Regions from separate parts of the Thauera mechernichensis genome, predicted to be linked through region 1. Evidence: riboswitches for the same ligand, from Rfam matches in the RefSeq annotation. Region 1 holds a riboswitch; each other region holds the start of a gene.
What was found. Region 1 has a riboswitch for cobalamin ahead of P7F68_RS13920 (TonB-dependent receptor domain-containing protein). Riboswitches for the same ligand answer to the same signal wherever they lie in the genome.

Region 1 (7,415 bases):
TCGAGGTGGTTGAGCGGCTCGTCGAGCAGGAACAGCCGCGGCGCCTGCGTCAGCAGTGCGGCGATCGCCACGCGCTGGCGCTCGCCGCCCGACAGCGTATGCACCGCGCGCTGCTCGAAGCCCGCCAGCCCCACCTCGGCCAGCGTCCGGCGCGCGATCGCAACATCCTCCGCGCCCTCCCAGCCCCAGCGCCCGAGGTGCGGGTGGCGCCCCACCAGCACGGTCTCAAGCACACCGGCGGCGAAGGGGTCGGGCTGCTGCTGGGCGAGCAGACCGCGATAGCGCGCGGCCTCGAGTGCAGGCCACGCCGCATACGGCAGGCCGCCCAGGCGCACCTGCCCCACCGTGGGCTCGCGCAGGCCGGCGAGCGTATGCAACAGCGTGGTCTTGCCAGCGCCATTGGGCCCGAGCAGCACCAGGCACTCGCCCGCGGCCAGGCTCAGGCTGAACTCGCAACACAGCCAGCGCTCTCCCACCTGCAGTGCGAGGCGTTCGGCCTCGAGCAAGGGCGCGGCATCGACGGGCAGGCGGCGAGCAGCGTTCATGTGCTGCTGCGCGGACTGCGCGAAAGCAGGAACAGGAACACCGGCACGCCGATCATCGCAGTGAGCACGCCCACCGGCAGTTGCTGCGGCGCCAGCATGGTGCGCGCCGCGGTGTCGGCCAGGGTGAGCAGGGTGCCGCCCACCAGCGCCGCCGCGGGGATGAGCACGCGCTGGTCATTGCCGAGGACGAGCCGCACCAGGTGCGGCACGATGAGGCCAACGAAACCCACCGAGCCAACCAGCGTGACCGCGGTGGCGGTAAGCAGCGAGGCCAGCACGTAGAGCACGATGCGCAGCCGTTGCACGCGCACGCCGAGCGCACGCGCCGTAAGCTCGCCACGCGCGAGCACGTTCAGATCGCGCGCGAACGGCATCACCGCCAGCAGCGCCAGTACCAGCACGACCACTGCCGGCCACGGCCGCGCCGCCGCGCTGGCGTCGCCCATCATCCAGAACAGCATCGGCATCACCCGCGTATCCGATGCCAGCGCCAGCATCATCGACACCGCCGCGCCACAGCCGGCTGCGACGATGACGCCGGTGAGCAACAGCCGCGTCTGCGTCCAGCTGCCGTCGCCGTGCGCCAGGCCGAACACCACCAGCATCGCCGTGAGCGCACCGGCAAAGGCCATCGCATCGATCCAGAACGCCGCTGCCCCGAGCGTGATTGCTCCCAGCGCCCCCACCGCCGCCCCACCCGAGATGCCAAGGATGTAGGGGTCGGCAAGCGGGTTGCGCAGCAGCACCTGCATGAGCGCGCCCGCGGTGGCGAGGAGGCCGCCACTGACGAACGCCGCGACGGCGCGCGGGAGGCGGAGCTCGAGGATGATGGCGGCCTGCAGATGCTGCGCGCCACTCAAAGCGGCAGCAACATCTGCAAGCCCCATCGGAATCTCACCCGCCACCAGCGCTGCGAACAATGCGCCGCAGCCCAGCGCTGCAAGCGCGATCAGCGAAAGCACGTGCCGGCGACGACATGACATGGCCGGGCCCCCGAATGCGCGACTTCAGGACTCAGCGCGGCGCATAGCGCACACCGATGAACACGCCAGCACCCGGTGTTCCATAGCCACGCGCCGTCTCATACTGCTTGTCGAACACATTGTCTGCGCGCGCCTCGACTGACCAGTCGCGATCGATTGCATAGCGTGCGGTCAGGTTAACGAGTCCGTAGCCGCCGAGCCGGTTGGTTTCGAAGTTGGTGTCGTACCGCGACCCGACCAGCGCCCACTCCCCACCAAGCGTCCATGCCCCAATCGTTCGCGTGGCAGAGACATTCATCGACTGCTTGGCACGCCGCCCCAGCCGGAACCCGGTCGTGCGGTCCTTTGCATCGAGGAAGTCCGCGTTGGCTGCGAAGTCCCAACCATCGACGTTGAGCGCATAGGCGAGCGTGAGGCCACGGATCCTGGCCTTGTCTACGTTCGCGTAGCCGCCGCTCCAGCCGATCATGTCCTCGATCGTGTTGATGAAATAGGTCGCGGAAACCAGCTGGTTACCGCTTGCCCAGGTCAGCCCCAGTTCGCGATTAAGCGCATTTTCCGGCTTCAGGTCCGGATTGCCATAGGAGACGTTGTAGAGTTGGTCAAGGCTCGGACTCTTGAATGCCTTGCTGACGCCTGCGCTTGCACGCAAGTCGGGCGCAAGCTGATAGCCGTAGGACACCCCGCCGGTAAGCTTGTCCCCGTAGCGGCTATGGTCATCGTGGCGGACATTTGCCTGCCAGCTATGTGGCCCCAGATCGGCAGTCCAGCCCAGGCCAAGAGAGTCGATCTGCACATTTCCCTCGGCGAAGGTCTCGCGCGGGCGCGCCACCTGCTCGAAGCGTTCGACCACGACAAGTCCCGTCCCGATCGGCAGCGCGATGTCGTTCTGCCAACTCAAGGTCTCATTGGTGCTCTCCCGCCGGGTGATGCCCAAAGGATCCCAGGGCGCGGGCTCGCTGTAGTCCGCACGATCCTCGTCGGTGCGCCCATACGACAGGCGACTGGACCACGACGAGGTCAGGCGGTTACGGACGAATGCGTTGAATACCGAGGTCTTGAAGCTCGCACGGTCATCGAAGTTGCCGCTACCGCCAAAGCTGTCGTATTGCACCGTTCCCGACTGTTCAAGGAAGGAAACGCCCACTTCGTGCCCCTCGGCAGGATGGAAGGACAGCGCACCACCATAGCCCTCGTTGCGGTAACGATCGTCATCCGCATCGCGATTGCTGGCGCCCCTGCGGGACGAAAAGCCATCGGTGTTCAGCGAGTTGACGTGAAGGCGGAAGCGCCACCGCTCATCCCCGCCCGACACTGCCAGATCGCCCTGACGCGTATCCCGACTGCCAGCACCGGCATATCCGTCCAGGCGCAGCCCGGGCTCAGCCGTGCGGGTGATGATGTTGATCACTCCGCCAATGGCGTCCGCACCGTAGATCGCACTCGCGGCCCCACGGACGATCTCGATACGCTCTACGTTGTTGAGCGACAGGTACTGCAGCGACGAACCCGACAAGGCCGTGGAGTTGAACGGGACACCGTCGACCAGAATCTTGGTCTGATCCGGTTTCGTGCCCCGCAGGTAGAGGCTGACCGATGCGCCGGGACCACCATTGCGGGCAAACTGGACACCGGGCTGACGGCTAAGCAGATCGACGACGTTGGATGCCGCGGCGCGCTCGATCTGGGCGCGATCGATCACGGTGACGTCGGCGAGCAGTTCGTTGGCCTTGACCGGCTGACGCGTTGCGGTAACGACAACCGTCGGTGCAATGTGCTCCTGAGCGTAGACCGGCACGGCAAGGACTGCCGACGCCAGGCCGCCAATACAGAGGCCAAGTTGGGAATAACGCAGATTCATCGAAAAGACTCCCTGAGCTGCGCAATGCGTCCCCGCATGCGACAAGCCATCCAGCACATGGACGCACCGCGACCCAGGTAGAACCGAAGAGAGCAGAAAGAGAAACCACCACGCCCGTCGCCGCCACCCCGCGGCACATCCGCCATTTCGCGCTCCGGCCGGTCTCCGGGCTCGTGCGCTGTGCCGGCTGAGCCGGACGGATGGATCGCCTTCCCGGGTCGAGGACCCAGTGGCTGCATGACCCACCTTGCGCGCACTTACCGTTGCGGGGGCAGCACAGGCATTGCGGCCTCGTTTGCGAGGGGCCGCGCACCTGTTTCCCGTTTAACCCTGGGCGAGAAACGCCCGTGGGCACCGATAACGCGTTGCCCCTTCCGGGGCAGTCGGCGCGGATGATACCGTACGGGGCGGTATCGTGCACTGCAATAAGATACAGACGTTCCCTACACAAGGACCCGCCAGAACAATGACATGCGAACTGATCCTCGGTGGCGCCCGCTCCGGCAAGAGCCGCGAGGCCGAGCGCCGGGCGGCGGCGTCGGGGCTGGCGGTGACGGTGATCGCCACCGCCGAGGCGCTGGATGCGGAGATGGCTGCGCGCATCCGGCGCCACCAGGCCGACCGCCCCGCCGGCTGGCGCACGGTGGAGGCGCCGATTGCGCTCGCGGACACGCTGCGCGAGGCCTCCGCCCCCGGGCACTGCCTGGTGGTCGACTGCCTGACGCTGTGGCTGAGCAACCTGCTCACCGATGCCCACCACCTGCCCCCGGGCGCGAGCGCCGAAGACTTGCCTGCCTTCCGTCGCGAGCGCGACGCATTGCTGGCCGTGCTGCCGACCCTGCCGGGGCACATCATCCTCGTCGCCAACGAAGTCGGCCTGGGGCTGGTCCCCGAGACCGCGCTTGGCCGGTTCTTCCGCGACGAGGCTGGCCGACTCAACCAAGCGGTTGCGGCAGCGTGCCCACGCGTGGTGTTCGTCGCTGCGGGGCTGCCGCTGGTGCTCAAGGACGGCTAAACTCGCGCTCATTCCGTCTGCATCCGGCAGGCCCGCGACCCGGCATCCGTAAATCATGAACTTCCAGCTCTCCCAGCCCGACACCCTGCTCAGCGCCGCCATCCAGCACAAGATCGACCGCAAGACCAAGCCAGTGGGCGCGCTCGGGCGGCTCGAGGCGCTCGCGCTGCAGATCGCACTGGTGCAGCAGACGCCTGCCCCCGAGCTGCACCAACCGCACATCGTCGTCTTTGCCGGCGACCATGGCGCGGCACGCGCCGGGGTATCGGCCTACCCGCAGGACGTGACCTGGCAGATGGTGGAGAACTTCCTCGCCGGTGGGGCCGCGATCAACGTCTTCAGCCGCCAGATGGGGCTGGGGCTGAGCGTGGTCGACGCAGGCGTGAATCATGAGTTCGGCAAGCGCCCAGGCCTGATCGACGCCAAGATCGGCCCCGGAACGGCGAGCTACATCGACCGCCCGGCGATGACGCCGGCGCAGCGCGATGCCGCCCTCGAGCGTGGGCGCGGCATCGCCCATGCACTCGCCGGCAACGGCTGCAACTGCATCGGCTTCGGCGAAATGGGGATCGGCAACACCGCCTCGGCGTCCCTGATCACCCATTGCCTGGTGGGCGCCGACCACGACGCCGAGCTCTACAACGTCACCGGCCGCGGCACCGGGCTGGATGACGCCGGCCTTTTCCGCAAGCGCAGCCTGCTGGCGCAAGCGCTCGAGCGCGGCGGCCGGCCGAGCGATCCGCTGGCAGTGCTGGCCGAGTACGGTGGCTTTGAGATCGCGATGATGGCCGGCGCCATGCTCGGCGCGGCCGAAAAGCGCATGCTGCTGCTGATCGACGGCTTCATCGTCACCTCGGCATTGCTTGTCGCCTACGCCATCGATCCGCGCATCCTCGCCTACTGCGTGTTCGCCCACCGATCGCAGGAGCCGGGGCACCGCGTGCAGCTCGACTTCCTGCAGGTCGAGCCTCTGATGGAGCTCGACCTGCGCCTGGGCGAGGGCACTGGCGCAGCGCTCGCCTTCCCGCTGGTGCAGGCGGCGGTCAACTTCCTCAACGAAATGGCGAGCTTCGAGTCGGCTGGCGTCAGCGACCAGAGCTGAAGCCCGATGCGCACGCAGCTCGAACTGTTCTGCATCGCCCTCGGCTACTTCACCCGCATCCCGGTGCCGGGCTGGGTGGCGTGGGCACCGGAGCGCCTCACCCACGCCGCACGCTGGCTGCCGCTGGTGGGCTGGGTGGTGGGTGGCGCAGGTGCGGCAAGCCTGCTGCTGTTCGCCCAGTTCCTCCCGGCCAGCCTGGCGGTGATCCTGTCCATGGCAGTGACGATCCGCCTTACCGGCGCCTTCCACGAAGACGGCTTCGCCGACAGCTGCGACGGTCTCGGCGGCGGCTGGGACAAGGCGCAGATCCTGGCGATCATGAAGGACTCGCGCATCGGCAGCTATGGCGCCATCGGCCTGGTGCTGATGCTGCTCGCCAAGGCTGCGGCCCTGATCGAGCTGGCTAGCGCCAGCCCCGCTGCCGCTGCGATTGCCCTGTTCGTGGCCCACGCGCTGTCACGCCTGGCCGCCACGGCGGTGCTGCACGCCCTGCCCTACGCGCGCAGCGACGATGGCAGCAAGGCGGCTGCGGTGGTGCGCCGCCTCGGCCGCAACGACCTCGCCATCGCCGCCGCCTGTGGCCTGCTGCCCGCCCTGGTGCTGCTCGCACCGCTGCCGGCGCTGGCTGCGCTGAGCCTGGCGGCGCTCCTCACCGTATGGCTCGCCCGCCTCTGCCTGCGCCGTCTGGGCGGGCACACCGGCGACCTGCTCGGCGCCGTGCAGCAGGTGACCGAGCTTGCCTGCTATGTGGGCATCGTCACGACCACCCTCAGTCCAGCCCTACGCTGAGCCTTCCGGTGCAACTCCATCTCATCCGCCACCCCCGTCCCGCTGTCGCGCCCGGCATCTGCTATGGCCAGACCGACCTTGGCCTTGCCGAATGCCCGGCCACCGTCGCCGAGCGCCTGCGCCCGCTGCTGCCCGAAACCTTCGCCCTGCACACAAGCCCGCTCGCGCGCGCACGCCTGCTCGCCGAAGCGCTCGGCACGCCGCGCGAGGATGACCGCCTCAAGGAGATCCACTTCGGTGACTGGGAGGGCCGCAGCTTCGCCGACATCGGTAGCGCGATCGACGACTGGGCAGCGGACCCGCTCGGCTTTCGCGCACCGGGCGGCGAGTCGCCGCGCGAGATGGCGGCACGGGTACTGACGTGGCTGGAGGAGGTGACCGGAGCCGGAAATGGTGAAGATGGACTCGTCGTGGTGGCCCATGGCGGGCCGCTGCGCGCAATCGCCGGGCACCTGCTGGGCATGCCGCCCGAACGCTGGATCGGGCTCGACTTCGGCTGCGGGCAGGTGACGCGGATCGACGTCGAGCGTTGGGGGGTGGTGTTGAAGTGGTTCAACCGCTGAGGTCGCCCTGACATGCTCACCCTCTGGCTCATCACCGACAACAAGCCCGGCCACCGCAGCCAGCTGCAGGGGCTGGCGCAGGCGCTGGCTGCGCGCGTGGCGATCGACGCGCACTGGATCGAAGCACCGGCGGGTCGCAGCGCGTTGTGGCACTGGCTGAGCGGCCGCTTCCCAGCCGGCGCAGACCTGCCCGCCCCGGACCTGATCCTCGTCGCCGGCCACCGCACCCACCTCGCCGGCCTCGCCGCCCGGCGCGCACGCGGCGGCAAGCTGGTCGCGCTGATGCGGCCCAGCCTGCCGTTGGGCTGGTTCGATCTGTGCGTGATCCCGCAGCACGACAAGCCGCCCGCCCGCACCAATGTCCTCGCCACCCGCGGCGTGCTCAACACCGCCCGTCCCAGCGCCGAGCGCGAGGCCGACACGGGTCTGTTCCTGATTGGCGGTCCATCGAAACACCACGGCTGGAACACCCCCGGCCTGCTCACCCAGATCGACGCCATCCTCGCCGCCACGCCCGGTATGCGGTGGACCCTCACCACCTCGCGGCGCACGCCGGC
Region 2 (7,415 bases), on a different contig from region 1:
CCACACCACCGCAACCAGAGTGCCCAGGTGCACGGCGACGTCGAAGGCAAGACCCTGGTCGTCCCAGCCAGCGAGCCTTGGGAACAGGATCAGGTGCGCCGAACTGGAGATGGGCAGGAATTCAGTGAGGCCCTGGAGGATTGCAAGGATGACGATCTGGATGAAATCCATCGGGGGCCCTTACCGGTGGTGTGTACGGGAGTGCGGCGCTCACGGCAAGGTGCCGTGGCGCCTGCACGCGATCGGGCGTGATGCGTGCTCAGTCGCTCATTCCATGCGCATTTGCGGGAAGAGGATGACGTCGCGGATTGACGGCGAGTCGGTGAGCAGCATCACCAGGCGGTCGATGCCGATGCCGCAGCCGCCGGTCGGGGGCAAGCCGTACTCGAGCGCGCGGATGTAGTCGGCGTCGAAATACATGGCTTCCTCGTCGCCGGCCTCCTTGGCCTCGACCTGCGCACGGAAGCGCGCGGCCTGGTCCTCGGGGTCGTTGAGCTCGGAGAAGCCGTTGGCGATCTCGCGGCCGACGATGAAGAGCTCGAAGCGCTCGGTGATCTCGGGGTCGGTGTCGGAGGCGCGTGCCAGCGGCGAAACCTCGACCGGGTAGTCGATGATGAAGGTCGGCTCCCACAGTTCGGCTTCGGCGCAGGCTTCGAAAAGCTGCAGCTGCAGGCTGCCCAGGCCGCCCGGCTTCACCTTTTCGCCGAAGTCCTTGATCTTCTGCTTGAGCCACGCCGCGTCCGCCAGCTGCTCCAGCGTGAAGCCCGGGTGGTACTTGCGAATCGCCTCGACGATGGTGAGGCGGTGGAAGGGCTTGGAGAGGTCGAGCTCACGCCCCTGGTACACGAAGGATTCGGTGCCCAGCGCCTCGCGTGCGGCGTGGCGGATCAGGCCTTCGGTGAAGTCCATCAGCGTCTTGTAGTTCGCGTACGCCTCGTAGAACTCCATCATGGTGAATTCGGGGTTGTGGCGCGGGCTGAGGCCTTCGTTGCGGAAATTGCGGTTGACCTCGAACACCTTCTCGAAGCCGCCCACCACCAGGCGCTTGAGGTAGAGTTCGGGCGCGATGCGCAGGAACAGCTCCATGTCGAGCGCATTGTGGTGGGTGGTGAAGGGCTTGGCTGCGGCGCCACCCGGGATCGGGTGCATCATCGGCGTCTCGACCTCGAGGAAGCCGTGGCCTGTCATGTAGTTGCGGATCGACTGCACCATGCGGCTGCGCGCCACGAAGGTGAAGCGCGACTGCTCGCTCATGATGAGGTCGACATAGCGTTGGCGGTACTTCTGCTCGACGTCGGTAAGGCCGTGGAACTTGTCCGGCAGCGGACGCAGGCTCTTGGTGAGCAGGCGGATCTCGCTGGCCTTGACCGACAGTTCGCCGGTCTTGGTCTTGAACACCGTGCCGACGCAGCCGACGATGTCGCCGATGTCCCAGGTCTTGAACTGTGCATACACGTCCTCGCCCACGCCGTCGCGCTGCACGTAGAGCTGGATGCGGCCCGACAGGTCCTGGATGGTGACGAAGCTCGCCTTGCCCATCACGCGCTTCAACATGATGCGGCCGGCCACCTTGACCTCGACCGGCATGGCTTCCAGCGCCTCGGCGTCTTTCTCGCCATACAGCTCGTCGAGCTTGCCGGCGGTGTTCTCGCGTGAGAAGTCGTTGGGGAAGGCACGGCCGCTCTGGCGCCAGGCAGCGAGTTTCTCGCGACGCTCGGCGATCAGGTGGTTTTCGTCCTGCGGCGGGGTGTTCGTCTGGTCGGACATGGTGTGGATTCGGGTCGGATGGAAATTCGTGGGCGCCGGCGCGGTGCCTGCGGCAAAGGCGTGATTGTCGCAGGCGGAGGGGGGGCAGGGCAATTGCGGCAGGGCAGCGCTGCCATCCCCTTCTGCCAGAGGGAGGGGGCAACCGCGGGGTGACGGCGGCGCGGCAATGGGGCGTGCATTGTTTCTCGGAAATATTTCGCGAACCGCCCTAAAGTGCGTGCTCTGCACTCCGATAGTGGTATCACCGATCCTATTCGTCCCAGGAACCAGGAAATGAGCAGTTTCCGCGAGCTATACGAATCCGTCGAAAAGACGTTCTGGAACTCTCTGACCAAGAAGCTCAGCAGCTTCCTGTTGCTGCCGCTGCTGAACATCTGCTATCTCGTCCTGTTCTGGTGGCAGTCGGCCGAGATCGAGCGTCTCATTGCACGAGGGCCCGAGGCAGCGGCCGGCATTACGGCGATGCTGGACAAGGGCTTCGTCATTGCGGTCTTCCTGAGCGCCCTTGCGCTGGTGATGACGGTCGGACACATCCTCTACATGCGCCACCTGATCGTGCGTCCGGTGCGCGCCATCTGTGGCGTGTTCGAAGAGATCGCGCGCGGCGAAGGTGACTTCTCGCGCAACCTGCCGGTGAGCAGTCATGACGAACTCCGCGACCTGGCCCTCGGTTACAACCGCTTTGCCGACCGCATGCGCGAGATCATCGGCGAAGTGCGGAACATGAGCGTCAAGATTGCGCGCGAGGCCGTGCAGGTCAAGCTGCGCATCGAGGAGTCGGCCGCAGGCGCGCGCGAGCAGGAGCGCATGACCACTCAGGTTTTCGAAACCAGCACCGCCTCCACGGCGGCGATTGATGACGTCTCCCACAGTGCGCACCAGATCACCGACTCGACCAACGCCAACCTTGCCATTGCGCGTGATTCGCTGGTCGAGATGCAGGAGATTGCGGGCAAGATCAACACCGTCAGCGACAAGGTGCTCAGGTTCAACACCACGGTGGACGACCTGTCCACGCGTTCGGAGAGTGTCAAGCAGATCGCCGTGCTGATTCGCGAGATCGCAGACCAGACCAATCTGCTGGCGCTCAATGCCGCGATCGAGGCAGCGCGTGCCGGCGAGGCGGGGCGTGGCTTTGCCGTGGTCGCGGACGAGGTGCGCAAGCTGGCCGAGCGCGTCAACAAGGCCACCGAGGAGATCGTAGGCAACATCAATGGCATGCTGGGCCTGGTGGCGAACACCCGCAGCGAGAACGAGATCATCAATGTCGACGTGCAGGATACGCGGACGGTGGTCGAGCGCTCTGCGCGTCAGTTCGAGCACATGGTCGGCGAGTTCGAAGCCACAGGACAGCAGCTGAGCCAGATCGCCAGCGCGATGGAGTCGTTGAGCAGCACCAATGCCCGCGTGCACGAGAGTGTCACCGCCATCAACCAGCTGTCGGCCAAGGTTGGCGAGCAGATGCAGGACAGCGAGCAGCGAACGGTCGGGCTGACCAAGGCGACCGAGGCGGTACAGGAACTGGTGTCGCGCTTCAAGATCGGCCGCGGGACCTTTGACCAGGTGGTCGACCAGACCCGCATCTTCCGCGACCGCATCCAGGAACAGCTCGAGCAGATGGCGGCCAACCACGTCGATGTCTTCGATCGTCGCTATACGCCGATGGCCGGCACCAACCCGCCCAAGTTCAAGGTGAGCTGGGGCGAGGAGTTCACCCGCCGCTGCCAGGCCATCCTCGACGGCAGCCTCAATGCCGCGCAAGGCGCAGCGTTTGCCGTGGCGGTCAATACCGACAGCTACCTGTCGACCCACAACAGCAAGTTTTCCAAGCCGTTGACCGGCAATTACGAGGCCGATCTGGTCGGCAACCGTACCTGCCGCAAGTTCGACCGCCCACCCGAACTGCGCGCGGCGCGCAATACCGAGTCGATGTTGTTGCAGACCTATCTGCGTGACACCGGCGAGGTGCTGTGCGACATCGCCATGCCGATCATGGTGGGTGGCCGGCACTGGGGCAATGTGCGGGTCGGTGTGCCTGCCGAATCCCTCATCGCCGACTGAACTGAATACCCGCATGGGGCATGCCGGCAGCAAGACGGCTTGCCCTGTGGGACTGCGGCGGCGTATAGTCCGCCCCGTATCGAACGGGAGCGCCTGGATGAGTCCTCATCCGGGTGTGAAACGGGAAGTCCGGTGAAGCGAGGCCATAGGCCCGCCATTCCGGCGCAGCCCCCGCTGCTGTAAGCCTGACGGTGCCATCAATCAATGCCACTGGAGCACACTGCTCCGGGAAGGCGATGGCAACCGGACGAAGGTGAGCCAGAAGACCGACCCGCTCGATCAGACAGGTAAGTGCCCCGGGGTGCGGGCAAATGCCGACTGCTTGAGCGGATCCCTGATCCGCCCGCGTCCTGCCCGATCCGAGTCTCTGCGGTATCGCACGCGTTCATGCTGTCGCCATTGTTCCGCCCTCCGCTTACACCTTGGAAGACTTGGAGCGCGGAACGATGGATGAGAACAGGAAGCACAGCCACAACGAACGCATGCAGCGCAAGAAGGAGGTGGTCGATGCGGCCATCGAGCGCGCGCAGGAAGAACGCGGCATCGTCATCCTGATCACCGGCAACGGCAAGGGCAAGACGACCTCCGCCTTCGGCACCCTCTATCGTGCACTCGGCCATGGCCAGCAAGCGGGCGTGGTGCAGTTCATCAAGGGCACCCATGCTACCGGCGAGGTGGCCTTCCTGCAGCGCAACCCGGGCGCCTGCGCCGTGCGCTACCACGCGATGGCCACCGGCTTCACCTGGAACACGCAGAACTGGGACGCCGACAAGCGCGCCGCCGACGAAGCCTGGGCGCAGGCCGTCGCCATGCTCGCCGACCCGGCGCTGAGCCTCGTCGTGCTCGACGAACTCACCTACATGCTCAAGTACAACTACCTCGACACCGAACAGGTGCTCGCCGCGGTGCGCGCCCGCCCGCCGAAGCAGACCGTGATCATTACCGGTCGCGCAGCCAAGCCCGAACTCGTCGACCTGGCCGACACGGTCAGCGAGATCGCCGACCGCAAGCACGCCTTCAAGGCCGGGGTGAAGGCCCAGGCCGGCATCGACTTCTGAGCGCCTGGCGCTTGCCTGCCGCACACATCCTGCGATCACACCCTCGCGCCTCCGGAGCATCCCGATGAGCATTCGCCCCAAGATCCCCGCCACCATCGTCACCGGCTTCCTCGGCAGCGGCAAGACGACCCTGCTGCGCCACATCCTCGCCCATGCGGGCGGGCGGCGAATCGCCGTCATCGTCAACGAGTTCGGTGAGCTCGGCATCGACGGTGAGATCCTGCGCGGCTGCGGCATCGGCTGCGAGGATGAGGGGGGCGAGCGTGCTGGCCAGCTCTATGAGCTGGCCAACGGTTGCCTGTGCTGCACCGTTCAGGAGGAGTTCTACCCGGTGATGCGCGAGCTCATCGCACGCCGCGACGACATCGACCACATCCTCATCGAGACCTCCGGCCTCGCCCTGCCCAAGCCGCTGGTGCAGGCCTTCAACTGGCCCGAGATCCGCAACGCCTGCACCGTGGACGCGGTGATCACCGTTGTGGACGTGCCCGCCGCCGCGGCCGGCCAGTTCGCGGCCAACCCGCAGGCCGTGGACGTGCAGCGCCGAGCCGACCCCAACCTCGACCACGAGTCGCCGCTGCACGAGCTCTTCGAGGACCAGCTGTCGGCAGCCGATCTGGTGATCCTGTCCAAGACCGATCTTGCCGACGAGACGGCACGCGCTACCGTCGAGGCCCTGGTACGCGAGGAACTGCCGCCCGCAGTGAAGGTGGTCGCGAGCGAGCACGGGCGTATCGACCTCGACCTCGTCCTTGGCCTGGGCGCTGCCGCCGAGGACAACATCCACCTGCGTGCGAGCCACCACGACCATGAAGAGGGCGAAGCCCACGACCACGACCACGACGCCTTCCAGTCGGTCTCGGTCGAGCTGCCCGCGGTCGATCGCGAGCGCCTGCTTGCCATCCTCCATGATCTGGTTCAGGCCCACACCATCTACCGCATCAAGGGCTTCGTGGCCCTGCCGGGCAAGCCGATGCGCCTGGTCGTGCATGGCGTCGGCCGGCGCTTCGACAGCTACTTCGACCGGCGCTGGCTGGCGGACGAGACGCCGCGTACCCGCCTGGTGCTGATCGGCGAGGACCTCGACGCCAGCGCGCTGGCGGCTGCGCTCGCCGTTGCCGAAGCGGTCGAGACCGCCTGACATGCACCTGCTGGCGGCACAGGCCGGAGGCTTCGTGGAGGACGACGCGGTGGTCACGCGCATCGCGCAGGACCCGGCTGACATCGTCATCCTCAGCGCTGCCGACACAACCCTGGCCCTGCTCGCCGCGGCCTGCCCCGGGGAGGGGTTCCCGAGCGTGCGCCTGGCCAACCTCCTGCATCTGCGTCAGCCTGCGTCGGTGGACCTCTACCTCGACGAGGTGCTGCAGCACGCGCGGGTGGTCGTCATCGACCATCTCGGCGGTGAGAGCTACTGGCCCTACGGCACCGAGCAGGTTGGCCAGGTGTGCCGGGCACATGGCATCGCGTTGGTGATGTTCTCGGGCGATGCGACCGAGGACACCAACCTGCTCATGAAGGGCAGTGTCGACGTCGAGCTTGCACGCACGCTATGGCGCTACCTGCGCGAGGGCGGGCCGGCGAATGCGCGCAATTTCTATCGTTTCATCGGTGCGCAGTTCTTTGGCCTGGATGATGTGCCCGAACCGCCGCGCCCCTTGCCCGCGGTGGCGGTCTTCCATCCTGCGCACGATCTCGGGGCGCTCGCGCACTGGCAGGCCGACTGGGAGGACGGTGCTCCCTGCGTGCCCGTGCTGTTCTACCGTGCCCATCTGCAGGCCGGCAATACCGCCGCCTTCGCCGCCTTGTGCGCCGCCTTGCAGGCGCGCGGCATGAATCCGCTGCCGCTCGCCGTAACCTCGCTCAAGGATCCGCAGTGCATCGACAGCCTGCGTGCGCTGGCGACCGAGCAGGGCGCAGCGCTCATCCTCAACACCACCGCGTTCTCGCGCGCCGCGCTCGATGAGCCCGGCGACCATGCGCTTGCGGGCGACGTGCCGGTACTGCAATTGGTGCTCTCCGGCGGCAACGAGGCACTATGGCGCGCCGACCCCCACGGGCTGGCGCCGCGCGACATCGCCATGCACATCGCCATGCCCGAGGTCGACGGCCGCATCATCACGCGTGCGGTGAGCTTCAAGGGGCTCGACCACCGCTGCGAGGCGACGCAGAGCGACGTCGTGCAGTACCGCCCCGAGCCCGGGCGCATGGATTTCGTGGCCGAACTGGCGCAGCGCTGGTGCCGGTTGCGCACCCTGGCCAACGCTGACAAGCGCCTTGCCCTCATCCTCGCCAACTACCCGGTGCGCGACGGCCGGCTGGGCAACGGCGTCGGCCTCGATACCCCGGCCTCGGTGCTCGCCATTCTCGATCGCCTGCAGGCCGAGGGCTACGCGGTGTCCGACCGTCCTGCCGACGGCGAGGCGCTGATGGCGCAGCTGCGCGCGGGCATCACCAACGACCCCGACAACTGGGCGCTGCGACCGGCGCAGCAGAGCCTGGCGCTGGCCGACTACCTGAGCTTCCTCG
Region 3 (7,415 bases), on a different contig from region 1:
CAGTCCCAGGCGAGCGCGCCGCCGGTCTGATACTCAGTGACCCGTGTCTCGAAGAAGTTCTTCTCCTTGCGCAGGTTGGCCTGTTCGTCCAGCCAAGGTAGCGCGTTCTCCGCACCGGGGAAGGGCTCCTCCACGCCGACCTGGCGGGCGCGCCGGTTTGCGATGAAGCGGAACTGGCGGACATGCAGTTCTGCGTTGTAGCCCAGGATCGGGTCGCGCAGGATGAAGCTGGCGTAGGCGTGTTCGGCGGCCTCGGCCTCGTCCCAGAGCGTGCGCAACGCCTGGGGGTCGAGGGTGAGCGTTTCTTCCTTCAACAACTCGCGGACGACTCGGATACCGAAGGCGCAGTGCAGTACCTCGTCGCGCATGATGTACTGCAACTGTTCGGCGGCGCCCTTCATCAGCCCGCGCCGCTGCAAGGCGAAGACCGGCGTGAAGCCGTTGTAGAACCAGCAGCCCTCGAAGATCACCGCAAAGAAGAAGTAGGACAGCGCGAATTCGTGCAGGTTGGCGCGGTCCGTCAGATCGAAGTCGGCCCGCATCACGCGCTCCAGGCGCCTGTTTGCGAGCGCGATCTTGCCGTGGATCTCGGGCACGACGCGATAGCGGTTGTAGATCTCCTGCTGGTCGAGGCCAATGCTTTCGATGCAGTGCTGGTAGGTCCAGGTGTGCAGCGCTTCTTCATACACTTGGCGCGCCTGGTAGATCTGCAGTTCGGGCGCACTCATCTTCTCCATGACTGCCAGGCCGATGTTGCGCATGGCCAGGATGTCGGAGGTGGTGAGGTAGGCGAGCACGTTCTCGAAAACATGCCGCTCGGCCGCGCTGAGCTTGTGATGGTAGTCGTGCACGTCCTGCGCCATGGAGATTTCCAGCGGCGTCCAGTGGTTGCGGTTTGCCTTGAGGAAGAACTCCCAGGCCCAGGGATACTTGAACGGCGCCAGCTGGTTGATGTCGGCCTTGCCGTTGACGATGCGCTTGTCGGCGGCATTGACCGGTGCCAGGGCGAGGCCGGGTGGCGTACCGGCGGCGGCATCGCAGGGGCTTGGCACCGCCGAGGTGGTGCGCGCGGCGGTGTCCTGCGCGGTGCGGGGGGCGGGTGTATCCCAGTCGTCGAAATGATATGTGGTGTTCATGTATCGAGCCTTTGCGGGGCGATGGTGAGGTTTCAATGGGCGATGGCATTCCCGCGCTGGGGGGCGCCAGGGCATGACGATGCGGGCGTCCGTTCGGCCGGCAGCCGGCGACTCACTGGCAGGCCTCGCACTCCGGGTTGTCGATGCTGCAGAACCTCGGCTCCTGCTCGGCTGCGGGCTCGTCCCGACCTCCGGCCTTCTCGGCCTGGCTGGCACCGAGTGTGCGCAGGTAGTAGGTGGTTTTCAGGCCGCGTTTCCAGGCGAGCTTGTACAACTCGTCGAGCTTCCTGCCGGAGGGGTGTGCGAGGTACAGGTTGAGCGATTGCGCCTGGTCGATCCATTTCTGACGGCGGGCAGCGGCTTCGATAAGCCAGGCGGGGTCCATTTCGAAGGCGGTGGCGTAGCGCGCCTTGAGGGTGTCCGGAATGCGGTCGATGGGGGCGAGCGAGCCGTCGAAGTACTTGAGATCGGTCACCATGACCTCGTCCCACAAGCCGAGTGCCTTGAGGTCGCGCACCAGTGCCTTGTTCACCACGGTGAACTCGCCGGACAGGTTGGATTTGACGTAGAGGTTCTGATACGGGGGCTCGATGCTGGCCGAGACGCCGATGATGTTGGAGATGGTCGCGGTCGGCGCGATGGCGACGCAGTTCGAGTTGCGCATGCCGTAACGGGCGATCCGGTCGCGCAGGGGGCCCCAGTCGAGCGTGCCGCTGCGGTCTACTTCGAGCAGGGCACCGCCTTCGGCGGCGCTCGCGCTGTTGCGTCCGCGACCCTCGGCCAGCAGCGCGAGGCTGTCCTGCGGCAGGATGCCGCGATCCCACAGGCTACCGCGGAAGCTGGAGTACGGTCCGCGCGCCTCGGCCAGTTCCGTCGAGGCCCAGTAGGCGGCGTGGCAGACGGCTTCCATCGAGCGGTCGGCGAACTCGACCGCGGCGTCCGATGCGTAGGCCAGGCCCATCGTGTGCAGGGCGTCGGCGAAGCCCATGATGCCCAGGCCGACGGGGCGGTGGCGCAGGTTGGCAGCGCGCGCCTTGGGCGTGGCGTAGTAGTTGAGGTCGATGACGTTGTCGAGCAGGCGCATGGTGACGCGTATGGTGCGCTGCAGTTTGTCGTGGTCCAGCGTCCAGCGTCCGTCACCGTCGCGCACAAGATGGGCAGGCAGGTTAACTGAGCCCAGATTGCATACTGCGGTCTCGTCAGCCGAGGTGTTGAGCGTGATCTCGGTGCACAGGTTCGAGCCATGCACCACGCCCGCGTGCTGCTGCGGCGAGCGCAGGTTGCAGGCGTCCTTGAAGGTGATCCACGGATGGCCGGTCTCGAACAGCATGGTCAGCATCTTGCGCCACAGCTGGATGGCGGGCAGGCGCTTGAAGAGGCGGATCTCGCCGCGCTCGGCACTGGCCTCGTAGGCGCAGTAGGCCGCCTCGAAGTCCTGGCCGTAGCGCTCGTGCAGGTCGGGCACGTCGACAGGCGAGAACAGCGTCCATTCTGCGTTTTCCAGCACGCGCTTCATGAACAGGTCGGGAATCCAGTTCGCGGTGTTCATGTCGTGCGTGCGGCGGCGCTCGTCGCCGGTGTTCTTTCGCAGTTCGAGAAACTCCTCGATGTCGAGGTGCCAGGTCTCGAGGTAAGCGCACACCGCGCCCTTGCGCTTGCCGCCCTGGTTGACCGCCACTGCGGTGTCGTTGACCACCTTCAGAAAGGGAATCACGCCCTGGCTCTGGCCGTTGGTGCCCTTGATGCGGCTGCCGAGCGCACGCACGGCCGTCCAGTCGTTGCCCAGGCCACCTGCGAACTTCTGCAGCAGGGCGTTCTCCTTGATCGACTGGTAGATGTCTTCCAGGCTGTCGGCCACCGTCGTCAGGTAGCACGATGACAGTTGCGAATGCCGGGTGCCGCTGTTGAACAGCGTCGGCGTGCTGCTCATGAAATCGAAGCTCGACAGCAGCTCATAGAACGCAATGGCCTGCGCCTCGCGGTCGATCTCGTTGATCGCGAGACCCATCGCCACGCGCATGAAGAAGGTCTGCGGCAGTTCGATACGGCGCTCGCTGACGTGCAGGAAGTAGCGGTCGTACAGCGTCTGCAGGCCAAGGTAGTCGAACTGCAGGTCGCGCTCGGGGCGCAGCGCAGCTGCGAGGCGCGCAAGGTCGAAGTCGGCCAGGCGCGGGTCGAGCAGTTCGGCATCGATGCCGCGGCGAATGAGGGTCGGCAGGCAGGCGGCATAGCCGAGTTCGGGATCGGCCATGTCGGCCTGGGAGGCCTCATGCCCGAGCACCTCCACGCGGATGGTCGCCAGCAGAAGGCGGGCGGCGACGCGGCCGTAATCCGGCTCGCGTTCGGTCAGTGTGCGTGCCGCCAGCACCAGCGCCTGGCGCACGGCTGCGATCGGTACGCCGTCGTAGAGGTTGTGCAAGGCGTGCTCGAGCACGGTGTCGGCGGACACGCCGTCCAGCCCCGCGCAGGCTTCGCGGCAAGCGGCGAGCAGGGCGCCGCGGTCGAGTGGGCGGCGCGCTTCGCCGTCGACGACGTGCAGCACGGCGAGTGCACCGTGGGTTTGCGCGTGCGCGCCTTGCTCGGCGGCGCGCTCGGCGGCACGACGCTCGCGGTAGAGCACATAGGCGCGGGCGACGTCGTGCTCGCCCGAGCGCATCAGGGCCAGTTCGACCTGGTCCTGGATGTCTTCGATGTGCAGCATGCCGCCGTCGGGCAGGCGGCGTGTCAGCGCGCCCACGACCGTGTCGGTGAGGCGCGCAACGATGTCGCGTACGCGCGAGGAGGCGGCGCCCTGGCGGCCCTCGACGGCGAGGAAAGCCTTGGTCATGGCGACGGTGATCTTGTTGGGGTCGAAGGCGACGACGGTGCCGTTGCGGCGGATGACCTGGAAGGCGTTGAGCTGCACTGAGTCCATCAGTGCCACGGAGGGAAGTCGGTCCACAGTGGGGTCCTCTTGTGAGTAAGTGCGAATGGCAGCCGGTGGCTGAAAGGCGAGGCTTGCGGGTGAGTGGCCGGTACTTGCCGCCTCACGCTGCGGTGCGGCGTTGCGGCTGGGCCGCAACTGCGGCCAGAGGCCGGCCGTTGGCAGGCAGGTCCAGCGTCAGGGGCGCATCGAGGATGCCGCCGGGCCTGCGGAAGCCGGTGGCCGCAGCCATATGCAGAACGGCCGGGCTGATGCTGTGACAGATGATCCGAGATGCCGGCAGGGTGCGGGCCAGCGCAATCACATGGCCGAACAGCGCGCGCCCGAGGCCTCGCATGCGGTAGTCAGGGCTGACGCTGAGACCGAAGTCGAGGGCTCCGTCACGCACGCCGGCATGTGCGAGGGCGATGACGGCACCTTGTGCGGTGCACAGGCCATGGATATGGTCGCCGGCGAAGTCGAGTGTGCTGACATAGGCCGCGATACCCTCGTCGCGGATGCCGTGGCTGAAGCGCAGCATGCGGTCTTCCGCGTCGAGGCCGAGCAAGTGCGCGAGGATGCGTGGTGCGTCGGGCACGGCGAAGCGGTGCATCGGGCGCAAGGCCGTGGCCGGCAGGTCGGCGGCGAGTGGCTTCAGCTGCTGGGCGGAGCGGGCAGGAGCAGGCATGGCGGAGATCCGGTGCGGGCAGGGCGGATCTCCGACGGACAGGCGTGCGGCGCCATGCGCACGGACGCGCCGTGCGCTGCACTCGAGCCGTCAGGAAAACGAGCAAGTGAAATGGTGTGAGCCATGCCTCTTGTCAGGGACACCCCGCCCCAAACTGTTGAAGGTGATGTGCATGGCAGGTCTCCTGGCTCACGGGTCATCGCCTTGCGCCAGCCTTCCCGGAAAGATTCCAGTGGCAGAGAGGGCGCAGGACTCGCCGATTACAGTTGCGGGGGCAGCTCCGGGTTGAGCGCGCGGGGCGCGGCACCGGATTCCCTTTTAATCCCCCTTGCGGGGGAACCATAAGCGTCGAGGACTCTAATTGGATGCCCGGGGGGTGTCAAGTTGCCGGCCTGTATATAGTGCTCGTTACGTTCTGCTCTACTAAATGTTGTTTGTCGCGTCAGAAAGCGTCGCCGGGCACGCGCACCGCGCCTTCCATCAGCACGCGGGCCGTGCGGCTCATGACGGCCCTGGAGACCTGCCACTCGCCATCGACCAGCCGCGCCTGGGCGCCTACGCGCAGGGTGCCTGAGGGGTGGCCGAAGCGGACCGAATCGCGCTCACCGCCACCGGCGGCGAGATTGACCAGCGTACCGGGAACGGCCGCAGCGGTGCCGATGGCCACTGCGGCGGTACCCATCATGGCGTGGTGCAGCTTGCCCATCGACAGCGCGCGTACGAGCAGGTCGACGTCCCCGGCCCGTATCGCCTTGCCGCTGGCGGCGAGGTAGTCCCTGGGTGGGGCAACAAACGCGATCTTTGGCGTGTGCTGGCGGGTGGCGGCCTCTTCAGGGGTCTTGATCAGGCCCATGCGCAGCGCGCCGGCCACCCGGATCTTCTCGAGGCGTGCGAGCGCTTCCGGATTGCCGTTGATGTCTTCGCGCAGCTCGGTGCCCCGGTAGCCGATATCCTCGGCGTTGACGAACACCGTGGGGATGCCGGCGCTGATCAGCGTCGCCTTCAGGCTGCCGACGTCGGGCACCTCGAGCTCGTCGACCAGATTGCCGGTGGGGAACATCGACCCGCCCCCGTTCTCGCCAGCGCCGTCCTCGGACGGGTCAAGGAACTCCAGCACGATCTCGGCTGCCGGGAAGGTCACGCCGTCCAGTTCGAAGTCACCGGTCTCCTGCACCTGACCGTCGGTGACCGGGACATGGGCGATGATGGTCTTGCCAATGTTGGCCTGCCAGATGCGTACCGCGCACACGCCGTTCCGCGGCACGCGTGCCGGGTCGACCAGGCCGGCGTGGAGGGCGAAGGCGCCGGCGGCGGTGGACAGGTTGCCGCAGTTGCCCGACCAGTCCACGAGCGCCTTGTCGATCGCGACCTGGCCGTAGAGGTAATCCACGTCGTGGTCGGGGCGGCTGCTCTTCGCCAGGATCACGCACTTGCTGGTGCTGGAGGTGGCGCCCCCCATGCCGTCGATGTGAGCGGCATAGGGGTCGGGGCTGCCGATGATGCGCAGGAACAGGCGGTCGCGCGCCTCGCCTGGCTCCTTACAGCGCTCGGGCAGGTCCTGCAGGCGGAAGAACACGCCCTTGCTGGTGCCGCCGCGCATGTAGGTGGCGGGGATCCTGATCTGCGCTGCTTGGGGCATATCGAACGCTCCTGTTCGGCCGTCGTAGCCGGGCCGCCGCGTCAGCCCGCAGCACCCGCCGCCGGCTGCGCGATACGGGCTTCGCGGATCGGCAGGTTGATGACCGCGGCGAGCGCGGCGAGCGCCATGTCGGCGTACCACATCCAGCGGTAGTCGCCGAACTCCACCAGGGCCAGCCCGCCCAGCCAGGCGCCGAAGAAGGCACCCACCTGGTGCGACAGCAGGGTGAGGCCGAACAGGGTGCCGAGGTAGCGCACGCCGAACAGCTTGCCCACCAGCGTGGCCGTGGGTGGCACAGTGGCCAGCCAGGTGAAGCCGAGGCCGGCGGCGAATACGTAGAACACCCAGGGCGCGGACGGCATCGCCAGGTACCACGCGATCAGCAGCACGCGCGAGCCGTACATGGCCGCCAGCACGTACTTGCTGCGGTAGCGCGATACGCAGGCGCCGGCGTAGAGGCTGCCGAAGATGTTGGCCAGGCCGATGATGGCCAGAGACCAGCTCGCTACCGCAGGCGGCAGGCCGCACAGGTCCACCTCGCCCGGCAGGTGGGTAACGAGGAAGGCGATGTGGAAGCCGCAGGTGAAGAAGCCCAGGTGCAGCAGCAGGTAGCTGCGGTCGCGCATCGCGTCTCCGATCGCACGCCCGATACCCTGGTCGTCGGCGTGCTGTTCCGCGCGCGGCGCCGCGCGGGTGAGCTTGCCGACCAGCGGCAGCGCGGCCAGGCTCATGAGCGCCATTGCCCACAGTGCGTTGATCCAGCCGAAGGTCTGGATCAGCTTTTGCAGCAGCGGTGCGAACACGAACTGGCCGAAGGAGCCGCCTGCGTTGATGACCCCGGAGGCCGAGCCGCGCGCCTCGGCCGGCAGGCGCTGGGCTGCGGCGCCGATCAGCACCGAAAAGCTCGCCGCACCCGCGCCGAGTTGCATCACCAGACCCATCGCGATGGTGAGGCCGAAGGCCGAGTCCACCATGGGAATCGCCGCCGTGCCCAAGGCAAGCAGCACGATTGCGGCGAGCAGCACCGGGCGCGGCCCATGGCGGTCGGCC

Region 2: linked by a shared signal. The riboswitch ahead of cobO (cob(I)yrinic acid a,c-diamide adenosyltransferase) and the one ahead of P7F68_RS13920 (TonB-dependent receptor domain-containing protein) in region 1 are both predicted to bind cobalamin.
Region 3: linked by a shared signal. The riboswitch ahead of P7F68_RS02710 (GNAT family N-acetyltransferase) and the one ahead of P7F68_RS13920 (TonB-dependent receptor domain-containing protein) in region 1 are both predicted to bind cobalamin.

Annotation. Positions count from the first base shown of each region.
Region 1 covers NZ_JARQZE010000010.1:96,750-104,164, forward strand. Annotated here, with positions in the region: gene P7F68_RS13910 (ABC transporter ATP-binding protein) at 1-545, opposite strand, end outside; gene P7F68_RS13915 (FecCD family ABC transporter permease) at 542-1,528, opposite strand; gene P7F68_RS13920 (TonB-dependent receptor domain-containing protein) at 1,560-3,389, opposite strand; cobalamin riboswitch at 3,530-3,763, opposite strand; gene cobU (bifunctional adenosylcobinamide kinase/adenosylcobinamide-phosphate guanylyltransferase) at 3,856-4,404, shown strand; gene cobT (nicotinate-nucleotide--dimethylbenzimidazole phosphoribosyltransferase) at 4,460-5,506, shown strand; gene P7F68_RS13935 (adenosylcobinamide-GDP ribazoletransferase) at 5,513-6,295, shown strand; gene cobC (alpha-ribazole phosphatase family protein) at 6,304-6,858, shown strand; gene P7F68_RS13945 (mitochondrial fission ELM1 family protein) at 6,871-7,415, shown strand, end outside.
Region 2 covers NZ_JARQZE010000005.1:124,882-132,296, forward strand. Annotated here, with positions in the region: gene P7F68_RS09305 (undecaprenyl-diphosphate phosphatase) at 1-171, opposite strand, end outside; gene lysS (lysine--tRNA ligase) at 268-1,767, opposite strand; gene P7F68_RS09315 (methyl-accepting chemotaxis protein) at 2,041-3,828, shown strand; cobalamin riboswitch at 3,897-4,117, shown strand; gene cobO (cob(I)yrinic acid a,c-diamide adenosyltransferase) at 4,275-4,886, shown strand; gene cobW (cobalamin biosynthesis protein CobW) at 4,951-6,027, shown strand; gene cobN (cobaltochelatase subunit CobN) at 6,029-7,415, shown strand, end outside.
Region 3 covers NZ_JARQZE010000001.1:570,602-578,016, reverse strand. Annotated here, with positions in the region: gene P7F68_RS02720 (ribonucleotide-diphosphate reductase subunit beta) at 1-1,136, opposite strand, end outside; gene P7F68_RS02715 (ribonucleoside-diphosphate reductase subunit alpha) at 1,249-4,050, opposite strand; gene P7F68_RS02710 (GNAT family N-acetyltransferase) at 4,163-4,726, opposite strand; cobalamin riboswitch at 4,884-5,085, opposite strand; gene prpF (2-methylaconitate cis-trans isomerase PrpF) at 5,169-6,365, opposite strand; gene P7F68_RS02700 (MFS transporter) at 6,407-7,415, opposite strand, start outside.